One region of the Shewanella sp. 0m-8 genome, then DNA from elsewhere that is predicted to be linked to it. Evidence: riboswitches for the same ligand, from Rfam matches in the RefSeq annotation. Region 1 holds a riboswitch; the other holds the start of a gene.
What was found. A riboswitch is a leader RNA that binds a small molecule or an ion and turns the genes downstream of it on or off. The one in region 1 is predicted to bind thiamine pyrophosphate.
Positions count from the first base shown of each region.

Region 2: linked by a shared signal. The riboswitch ahead of ACVBIO_RS06465 (TonB-dependent receptor) and the one ahead of thiC (phosphomethylpyrimidine synthase ThiC) in region 1 are both predicted to bind thiamine pyrophosphate.

Region 1 covers NZ_JBRIMB010000074.1:4,672-9,026, forward strand. Annotated here, with positions in the region: gene thiE (thiamine phosphate synthase) at 1-412, opposite strand, end outside; gene thiC (phosphomethylpyrimidine synthase ThiC) at 415-2,403, opposite strand; TPP riboswitch at 2,549-2,647, opposite strand; gene ACVBIO_RS20820 (hypothetical protein) at 2,812-3,855, opposite strand; gene trhA (PAQR family membrane homeostasis protein TrhA) at 4,154-4,355, shown strand, end outside.
Region 2 covers NZ_JBRIMB010000009.1:69,410-73,764, forward strand. Annotated here, with positions in the region: gene ACVBIO_RS06450 (PaaI family thioesterase) at 1-445, shown strand, start outside; gene ACVBIO_RS06455 (PaaI family thioesterase) at 438-923, shown strand; gene ACVBIO_RS06460 (YcfL family protein) at 1,128-1,517, shown strand; TPP riboswitch at 1,706-1,836, shown strand; gene ACVBIO_RS06465 (TonB-dependent receptor) at 1,889-4,027, shown strand; gene ACVBIO_RS06470 (hypothetical protein) at 4,185-4,355, shown strand, end outside.

The DNA.
Region 1 (4,355 bases):
TGGCATTATTTGCCAGTCGATCACCACAAGTCGCTACCATCACGGGATCTAAGATAACAGGAACCTTAATACCGACTTTAAGCCAACTCGCTTGTTGAGTGCTAAGCCATGACGCTAACGCAGTAATTTGTGACTGGTCTGCCAGTAAACCGATTTTAATCGCAGCTGGCGGCAGGTCTGCTAGCAAAGTATCAAGCTGAGAGCGTAACATTTGCGCGGATACCGCCTCCACCAACGACACCGTCACCGAGCTTTGCGCTGTCACAGCAGTGATAACGCTGCACGCATGGGCATCGAGATCTGACATGGTTGCCAGATCCGCTTGAATACCCGCGCCGCCGCCACTATCTGAACCCGCAATCGTCCACACTATCGGACGCTTGTCAGGCCAACTATGGGGAGCATTTTTCATGACTAATCCTCTAGCACCACATCACGCTTTTTTTCAGCGGCTTCATGGTAAAGTTCCGCCCCCTTGGCTTTAAACTCAGCCGACATCTGTGCCATGCCCTGCTCACGAACAACAGTCGTTTCACTCACCGTGTATGATTGATATTCAGCATCCGATTTAATATCGATGCTGCTAACCTGTTGTTCACGCTCTTGAGCAGCCGCATAATCACGGACTTCTTGAGTGATCTTCATCGAACAGAATTTTGGGCCACACATTGAGCAAAAGTGTGCCACTTTGGCAGACTCTTGAGGTAAAGATTCATCATGATAAGCACGCGCTGTATCAGGATCTAAACCAAGGTTATATTGATCTTCCCAGCGAAACTCAAAACGTGCTTTTGATAAAGCATTGTCACGAATTTGCGCGCCAGGGTGTCCCTTTGCAACATCGCCAGCATGAGCTGCAATTTTGTAGGTAATAAGTCCTTGTTTCACATCTTCTTTATTAGGCAAGCCTAAATGCTCTTTTGGCGTGACATAACACAACATGGCGCAGCCATACCAAGCGATCATTGCCGCACCAATACCTGAAGTGAAGTGATCGTAACCCGGCGCGATATCTGTTGTTTGCGGGCCTAACGTATAAAATGGCGCTTCATCACACAGCTCAAGCTGTTTATCCATATTCTCTTTGATGAGATTCATTGGAATATGACCTGGTCCCTCGATAATGGTTTGCACATCATATTCCCACGCAATTTTCACCAGCTCGCCTAAGGTTTCTAATTCCGAAAACTGCGCTTCATCGTTTGCATCGGCAATAGATCCCGGACGCATACCGTCCCCCAGCGACAGTGATACATCGTATGCGGCACAGATCTCACAGATCTCACGAAAATGTTCATAAAGGAAATTTTCTTTATGGTGTGACAAGCACCATTTGGCCATGATTGAACCGCCACGCGACACGATGCCCGTTAAACGTTTTGCCGTCATTGGTACATAACGCAGTAACACACCAGCATGAATAGTGAAGTAGTCTACGCCTTGTTCGGCTTGTTCGATCAAGGTATCGCGAAAGGTTGCCCAATTTAGATCTTCTGCAACGCCGTTTACTTTTTCAAGCGCTTGATAAATTGGTACCGTACCAATTGGCACTGGTGAGTTACGAATAATCCATTCACGGGTTTCATGAATATAACGTCCCGTCGACAAGTCCATCACGGTGTCAGCGCCCCAACGCGTCGACCAAACAAGCTTTTCAACTTCCTCTTCGATTGACGATGTCACCGCAGAGTTACCAATATTAGCGTTAACTTTAACCAAAAAATTACGGCCAATAATCATAGGCTCAGCTTCTGGGTGGTTGATATTTAAAGGGATGATAGCTCGGCCACGGGCAATTTCTTGTCTAACAAATTCAGCGGTTATCGGCTCACCAATCACTGCGCCAAAACTTTCCCCCTTATCTTTTTGCGTTAAGATAGGGTCTCGTACTTCTACCTGTGCCATGTTTTCACGAATGGCAATGTACTCCATTTCAGGCGTGATAATGCCCTGCCTTGCATAGTGTAACTGCGTCACACATTTACCTATTTTGGCGCGACGAGGTGGTAATAATGACTCAAATCGAAGGTGGTCTAAGCCGTCATCAGCTAAGCGCTGCTGAGTAAAGCCAGAGCTGACACCTGCAAGTTGCTCGGTATCATCGCGCTCTTCTATCCAGTGCTCGCGGAACTTTTCTAACCCTTTACGCACATCGATTTTTGCATCAGGATCAGAATACGCACCTGCGCAGTCGTAGACTTTTAGTGGAGGGTTGGCTTCAAATATAGGATTGGCTTCAGAGCCGCTAATTAGGGTATCAGCTTGGAGTATTTGGCGCATACCCACTTTTAGATCTGTTCGACTACCTTGTAGGTAAATTTTTTCAGAATTTGGGTGCTGTAGCGGCTTTAAGTTATCAATAAACTGTTGAGCTTGAGCTCGGGTTTCGCGGCGTTTTGACATTAGCAAACTCACTTTATAAAAAGAAATGAAGTTGCTTGTCAGGAGAAATGAGAATGTGAAAAGTTGAACGGATAGTAAGGCAATAAACGCCAGCTACACGTAACCTTCGAAACATTGCTTAAGCATGTCTTAAACAGACATTTTTGCAATGATTTCGCTTGTTTCCTTCGCAGGTTCTAGCCTGATCAGGTTCAACGGATCCCGAATTAACGGTCTCAGCCATATGGCACTCCGACAAGATGAACTGGCAGTATAGTCCTATCGACTTGTGACATACAAGTGCTTAAGTAGATATTAGACCAGAATAAACAAGCAAAAAATTAGAACCATAACCAACTGTTACATATGAGTTTTAACTTGTAAAATGGGTGGTTCCGTTAAAATAGATGAATTTTTATCAACTAAAACTTATCCCTTTTTACTTATCATTCGCTTATCTAGTCGTGCGGAAATCGCATCATTGATCGCTTTTTTTATCTTGTCTCCATCACAATTAAATGGGTAACCCAGGTTTTCTGCAAAGGGGTTAATTTGCGTTGGCACTTGGACAATGCGATAGCACGTATCACCTTGCCTGACGATGCGATTCGGATCTAATCTATGGTTGGTTGTGAGCACCTTGCTGTACTCATCAACTTGAGGGAAAACTAACTCTTGCATGTCGCCATCCATCTCACTCAAGGAACGCTTTTTAGTATATTGATCAGCCTTGTCTATAATGAGTTCATCGAGTTTGCTGGCTCGTTGCTTGGCCAAGTAAGACTGCGTAAACAGGCTTGAGCTTGATGCTAAATTTTGACTACTATTTTGACCTGAACTTGAATTCGCATTTTGAGTAGGAATTAAGTTTAACTTTTCATACTGACTATTCTCACTGCGAGCTATCGTGCCCTTTGTGTTACTCGCCTTTTTTATTGTCAGCTTTGTTATAGTGCCCTTTGTCATAGCCTGCTTTGTTATAGTGCCCTTTGTCATAGCCTGCTTTGTTATAGTACGTTTCGTTATAGCGTCCTTTGTTTTACTGACCTTAATTGACCCGTTGTTAGTTTCACGCTCTTGCCACACTTTCTCTTGTAGTTCTTTCTCTTGCGAAGTAGCAGCAACAATCTCGGGATTTACGACAGGTTTTACTGTGACTTCACTTTTCACTTCAAGCTCGATATCCGTTTTTATTACTTGCTCAATAACTTTTTGATCTGTGACTTTTGGCTCAGTGACGTTTTGAGGAACTTGATACAGGTATGATTGAATTTTAGCGCCGGACACATTTTTAGTTACCAGTGCTGTGCCTGTCCATAATTGGTTTATCGCAACGATAGCCACAAGGTGTAATAGTATGACACTGGAGATAATGAGCAAGCCGTTGAATCGAACTTGGCGTTGCTGTTGCTTACTTTTTTCTGCGTTAACGATTTGCTCGCGTTTGGCCTCCCACTTCTGCGTCGCTCTCAATTGGCTCTTCCTGACTCTTGTGCTTAATTAGACACTCTTCCTATAGTGATAACAGCTTAGAACAATCTCAGCTTAAATAAGTTCACATTAGTTATTTATGCTAGGCTGAGGAGCCCATTGAATATCGCACACTAAACACAGGAGCATCCAAGAGATACTGATTTCAAGAGTGTCAGTCCAGAGTTGTCAGTTTAAGAACCGCCAATTTAAGCGTACACGTGTTCGCTTAAACTGTAGCTTTTACAATCTAAAATGTTACACTGACCACAATTATGGTAATCCAGAAGTCATTTATATAATGCCAGTAGAACATGCGACAGCTCCAGATAATCAAGGTTCTAAGCCAACGAATAAGCCAACAAGTAAACAAATAACCTCTGCTAATTATTGTGCTAATGAAGAGCTAGCCAATAGCCTCAGTCATGGTATTGGCGTACTTGCAGGGATCGTGGGGCTGATTTTATGTCTGCTTAAAGGCTATGATCACCTCAGTTTTATTC
Region 2 (4,355 bases), on a different contig from region 1:
GCTAACTCAATGCCGTAAGCTTAAATTAAAAGTGCTAGAAGGTAGCGGAAAGCATGTTTTACTGGAGCTGCCTTACGATACACAGCTTGTTGGTTACCCTGACACGGGGGTGATCCATGGTGGTGTGATCACAACATTGATGGATACTGCAAGTGGTTGCGCGGTGGTGTGTTCAATTTTTGATAAACACCGCTTGCTTGAGATCTCTCCGACTCTCGATTTGCGTGTCGATTATATGAAGCCAGCAGCGCCGCACAAACCTGTTTACGGTTTTGCCCAGTGTTATAAATTGTCTTCAAGTGTTGCCTTTACCCGCGCTATTGCTTACCAAGATTCAATAGATGATCCCATCGCTCATGCGGTAGGCTCGTTTATGCGTATCAGCCCTGAGATGGTTGGTGAAGAGTTTAGGCAGGCATTGATGGGAGGTGCTGAATATGAATGATGAATCGTACTTTTCTATTGAACCATCGTTGGACGACAGTGCTAAGCTTGACGTTAAGGGCATCGTAAAGAAGGCCACAGAGCTAAATGACTTTGGCCATCTCTTGGAGCATGTTCCTTACGCAAAATTTATCGGAATGGCGGTAGACAGATTTGGTGATGAACTGGTTTTCAAGCTGCCAGCAAAAGATGACAACATAGGTAATCCTATCTTGCCTGCGCTACATGGCGGCGTGATTGCAGGATTTATGGAGATGTCGGCAATAGTACAATTGATGGTGTTTATGCAAACCACAAAAGTACCTAAAGTTGTCGATTTTTCAATTGATTATTTAAGGGCTGGTTACCATAAAGATAGCTTCGCCGAGTGTAAAATCACGCGCCAAGGCCGCCGAGTGGCCAATGTAAGCATTAATTGTTGGCAGACAAACCGTAAGCATTTAATTGCAACTGCAAGAGCGCACTTTTTGATTGATTAGTCGAGCTGGCTAACTTTAGTTTATTTAAGTTACGCCTATTAGCTTATGCTTAAACTCAAGCTTATTAACTCAAGCTTATTAACTCAAGCTTATTAACTTACGTTTATTCGCTTAGGCTATTAATCGGGCATGTTAATTTAACTTGCTACTTAACTCATGGTTTGTATCAATAGCGTATGTGTTGCAGCTAAGAAGGGGATAGAGATGAAAAAGGTTTTATTGGGACTATTTACCGCATTGGTTTTCACTGCATGTGCTCCACATACCGCCGGTGTGATGGCGGGGTCAAATGGGGATGCTAGGATTGATAACAATAGCTTTGGTAAAGAGGTACAAGTAACCAATATCATGGCTCGCCCTGAAGGCGGATTCTTACGTGGTACGGGAACCATTGTCAGTCAGGTATCAACCGATTTAAGGTTGCAATATAAGTTCACCTGGTTTGATTTAAACGGAATGACAATTGACGACGAAGGCGTAAGCTGGAAATCGGTAAAGCTACACGGTAAACAGCACCTGCAAGTTAGCGCTGTGGCTCCTAATGCCACCGCAACTCGTTTTGAGCTATACGTGAGAAAAGCCTTTTCAAATTAGCCTGACGACACTCTTGGTTAATATTGGTTAGTTAAAGTGGTAAGTTTAAGTTGTTGGCTAAAGCCTAGCGTAAACCAAGTTTATATCACACCTGTTAAAAAAACGTCAGCTAAGCTGACGTTTTTTCATGCAAAAAGTACCTGTTTTTAAAGAAGTCTGTCATCGAGTTGTAAATTTCATGTATAATCGCGCTCGCCAAGGGGTGTTAAAGTCTATAAACCGAAAGTCGGATTTATCTGCTTTGACTGAGATGTTGAAAAACGAACCCTTTGAACCTGATCCGGCTAATACCGGCGTAGGAATGGGCCACAATTCATTTCCAGATCGCTTCTTTACTGATGCCGGATCTCAAAATTTTACTTTGAGGTCCTATGTTAAATCTAAAATCTTATTCGCCAATAGCACTTGCGGTTATTGCAGCCATCTCATCTACAAACGCCTTTGCTAATGGCGATGCATCCACCACTCACGATGATATCGAAGTCATGGTGGTGACCTCTGACTTTCGTGGTTCAGCATTAGAAACAATGCCCTCCAGCGTTACCATTATTGATCAGCAACAAATTGAAGATGAAGGTGCCCAACACTTTGAAGATATCTTAAATACGGTTGCCAATTTAAATTGGTCTGGTGGTAGCTCTAGACCTAAATATTTTCAGATCCGTGGTGTGGGCGAGCAAGAAGAATACCAGGGCGCACCTAACTCTTCGGTGGGGTTTGTTGTAGACGATATCGACCTATCTGGTTTAGGCATGGTCTCAAGCATGTATGATCTACAACAAGTAGAAGTGCTACGTGGGCCACAAGGAACTCGCTATGGCGCAAATGCCTTAGCAGGTCTAATTTATCTCAAGAGTAACGACCCTACCGATGTGTTTGAACATGGCGCAGAAGTCTCTCTTGGCGATGATAATCTACAGACTTTCAGTGGTTTCAGCTCAGGTCCTATTACAGACTCAGGTAATTTACTTTATCGTGTATCGTTACAGCAGCATCAACAAGATGGCTATCGTGACAACCTCTACCTTGGCCGAAGTGACACCAATAATCGTGATGAGTTTACAGGCCGCGGTAAGTTACGCTGGTATGCAACCGAAGATCTAGAAATCGATTTAACTTTCCTGCACGCGAACTACGACAATGGTTATGATGCATGGACACTGGATAATAATGGTTTTGACACATTAACCGATGCTCCGGGTGTCGATAAGCAACGTACAACAGGCTCGTCACTTAAGTTCACCTATACTGGCGCCGAGAATTTTGATCTCACTTCATTAACCTCGTTGGCGCAATCAGATACGCGCCATAACTACGACGGTGACTGGGCAAACCCTGACTACTGGGAAAGTCGAGATTGCGGTGGTATTCCATGTGAGTACGAGTATAACTGGGACAAAAAAGGCGAGAGAAAAACGCTAACCCAGGAGTTTAGATTATCGTCCACAGAATCTGGACGTATTTTTTCAGATAGTACCGATTGGCTGATTGGCGTGTATGTCATGGACTTACAAGAAGATAACGACACGCTCGATACTTATAACCAGTTATCAGCCGAGTATGAAGCACAAAATTATGCATTATTTGGTCAGTTAGATTCAGACTTAGGTGCAACTTATGCATTATCTGTTGGTTTACGGGTTGAGCGTCGAGAAAGTGATTACAGTGATTCGGCAGGCGACAGTTTCGGCCCAAGCGAAACTATGTGGGGCGGACATATCGCATTAAGCAAGGCGTTAAGCGAAAACCATGAGTCCTATATCCGTGTGGCGCGTGGCTACAAAGCGGGTGGCTTTAACATGTCGCTGCCAGTTGAGTTAGCAGACAAAAAAGAGTACGACACCGAAATCCTTTATAACTATGAATTGGGTTTAAAATCGACTTGGTTTGACGGTCAGGCGAGCACCAACCTTGCTGTGTTTTATATGGATAGACAAGATCAGCAAGTTGCAGCATCACAGCAGTCAACAGTTCCGGGTGAAGAGGGTAACTTTATTTTATTTACCGAGAATGCAGGTAGTTCACACAACTACGGTGCGGAACTCGAAGGTAATTGGTATGCAACAGACAACTTGAACTTATACGGTAGCCTAGGCTGGTTAGAAACGGCTTATGGCGATTATCAATATGAAGATAAATATGGTGCTGAGGTCGATCTTTCAGGCCGAGAACTCGCCCATTCACCTAACTATACCTTTAGCATAGGTGCGACTTATCGCAGCGATAATGGTTGGTTTGCCAACGTCAACGCTAGCGGAAAGAGTGATTTCTACTACTCTGACAGTAATGAGTCAAAGTCTGATCCTTATCAAATTTTTAACGCCAAAGTGGGTTATGAAGCCGACATCTGGTCTGTGTATCTGTGGGGACGTAATCTACTTGACGAACAATATGGCGTTCGTGGTTTCTACTTCGGTAATGAACCAGATTTAGATTGGGCTGATAAGCAATATATACGCTATGGCGATCCACGCCAACTAGGTATGACATTTAACCTTAAGTTCTTGTAAGTAAGAGATCATCACGCGTGTAATTACAAGTGTGATTCAAGATTTTTAAAGCATAAGTGAAGAGTGATTAATGGTTAAGTTAATCACCCATTTACTGAATACCGATTTACTTAATATAGTCAAATTGAGCCACCATAGGGTGGCTGAGGTCAATACCATGAAATTAACAGCAGAAATTAGTTGCTACCCGCTTCAAGATAACTATTTAGACCCGATTAAATGGTTTATTGCGCGAGTGGATTCTTACGACAACATACAGCGAGTGACCAATGCAATGGCAACTCAGGTGGTTGGTGAGTATGGCGATGTGATGTCTATGCTTGCGGTT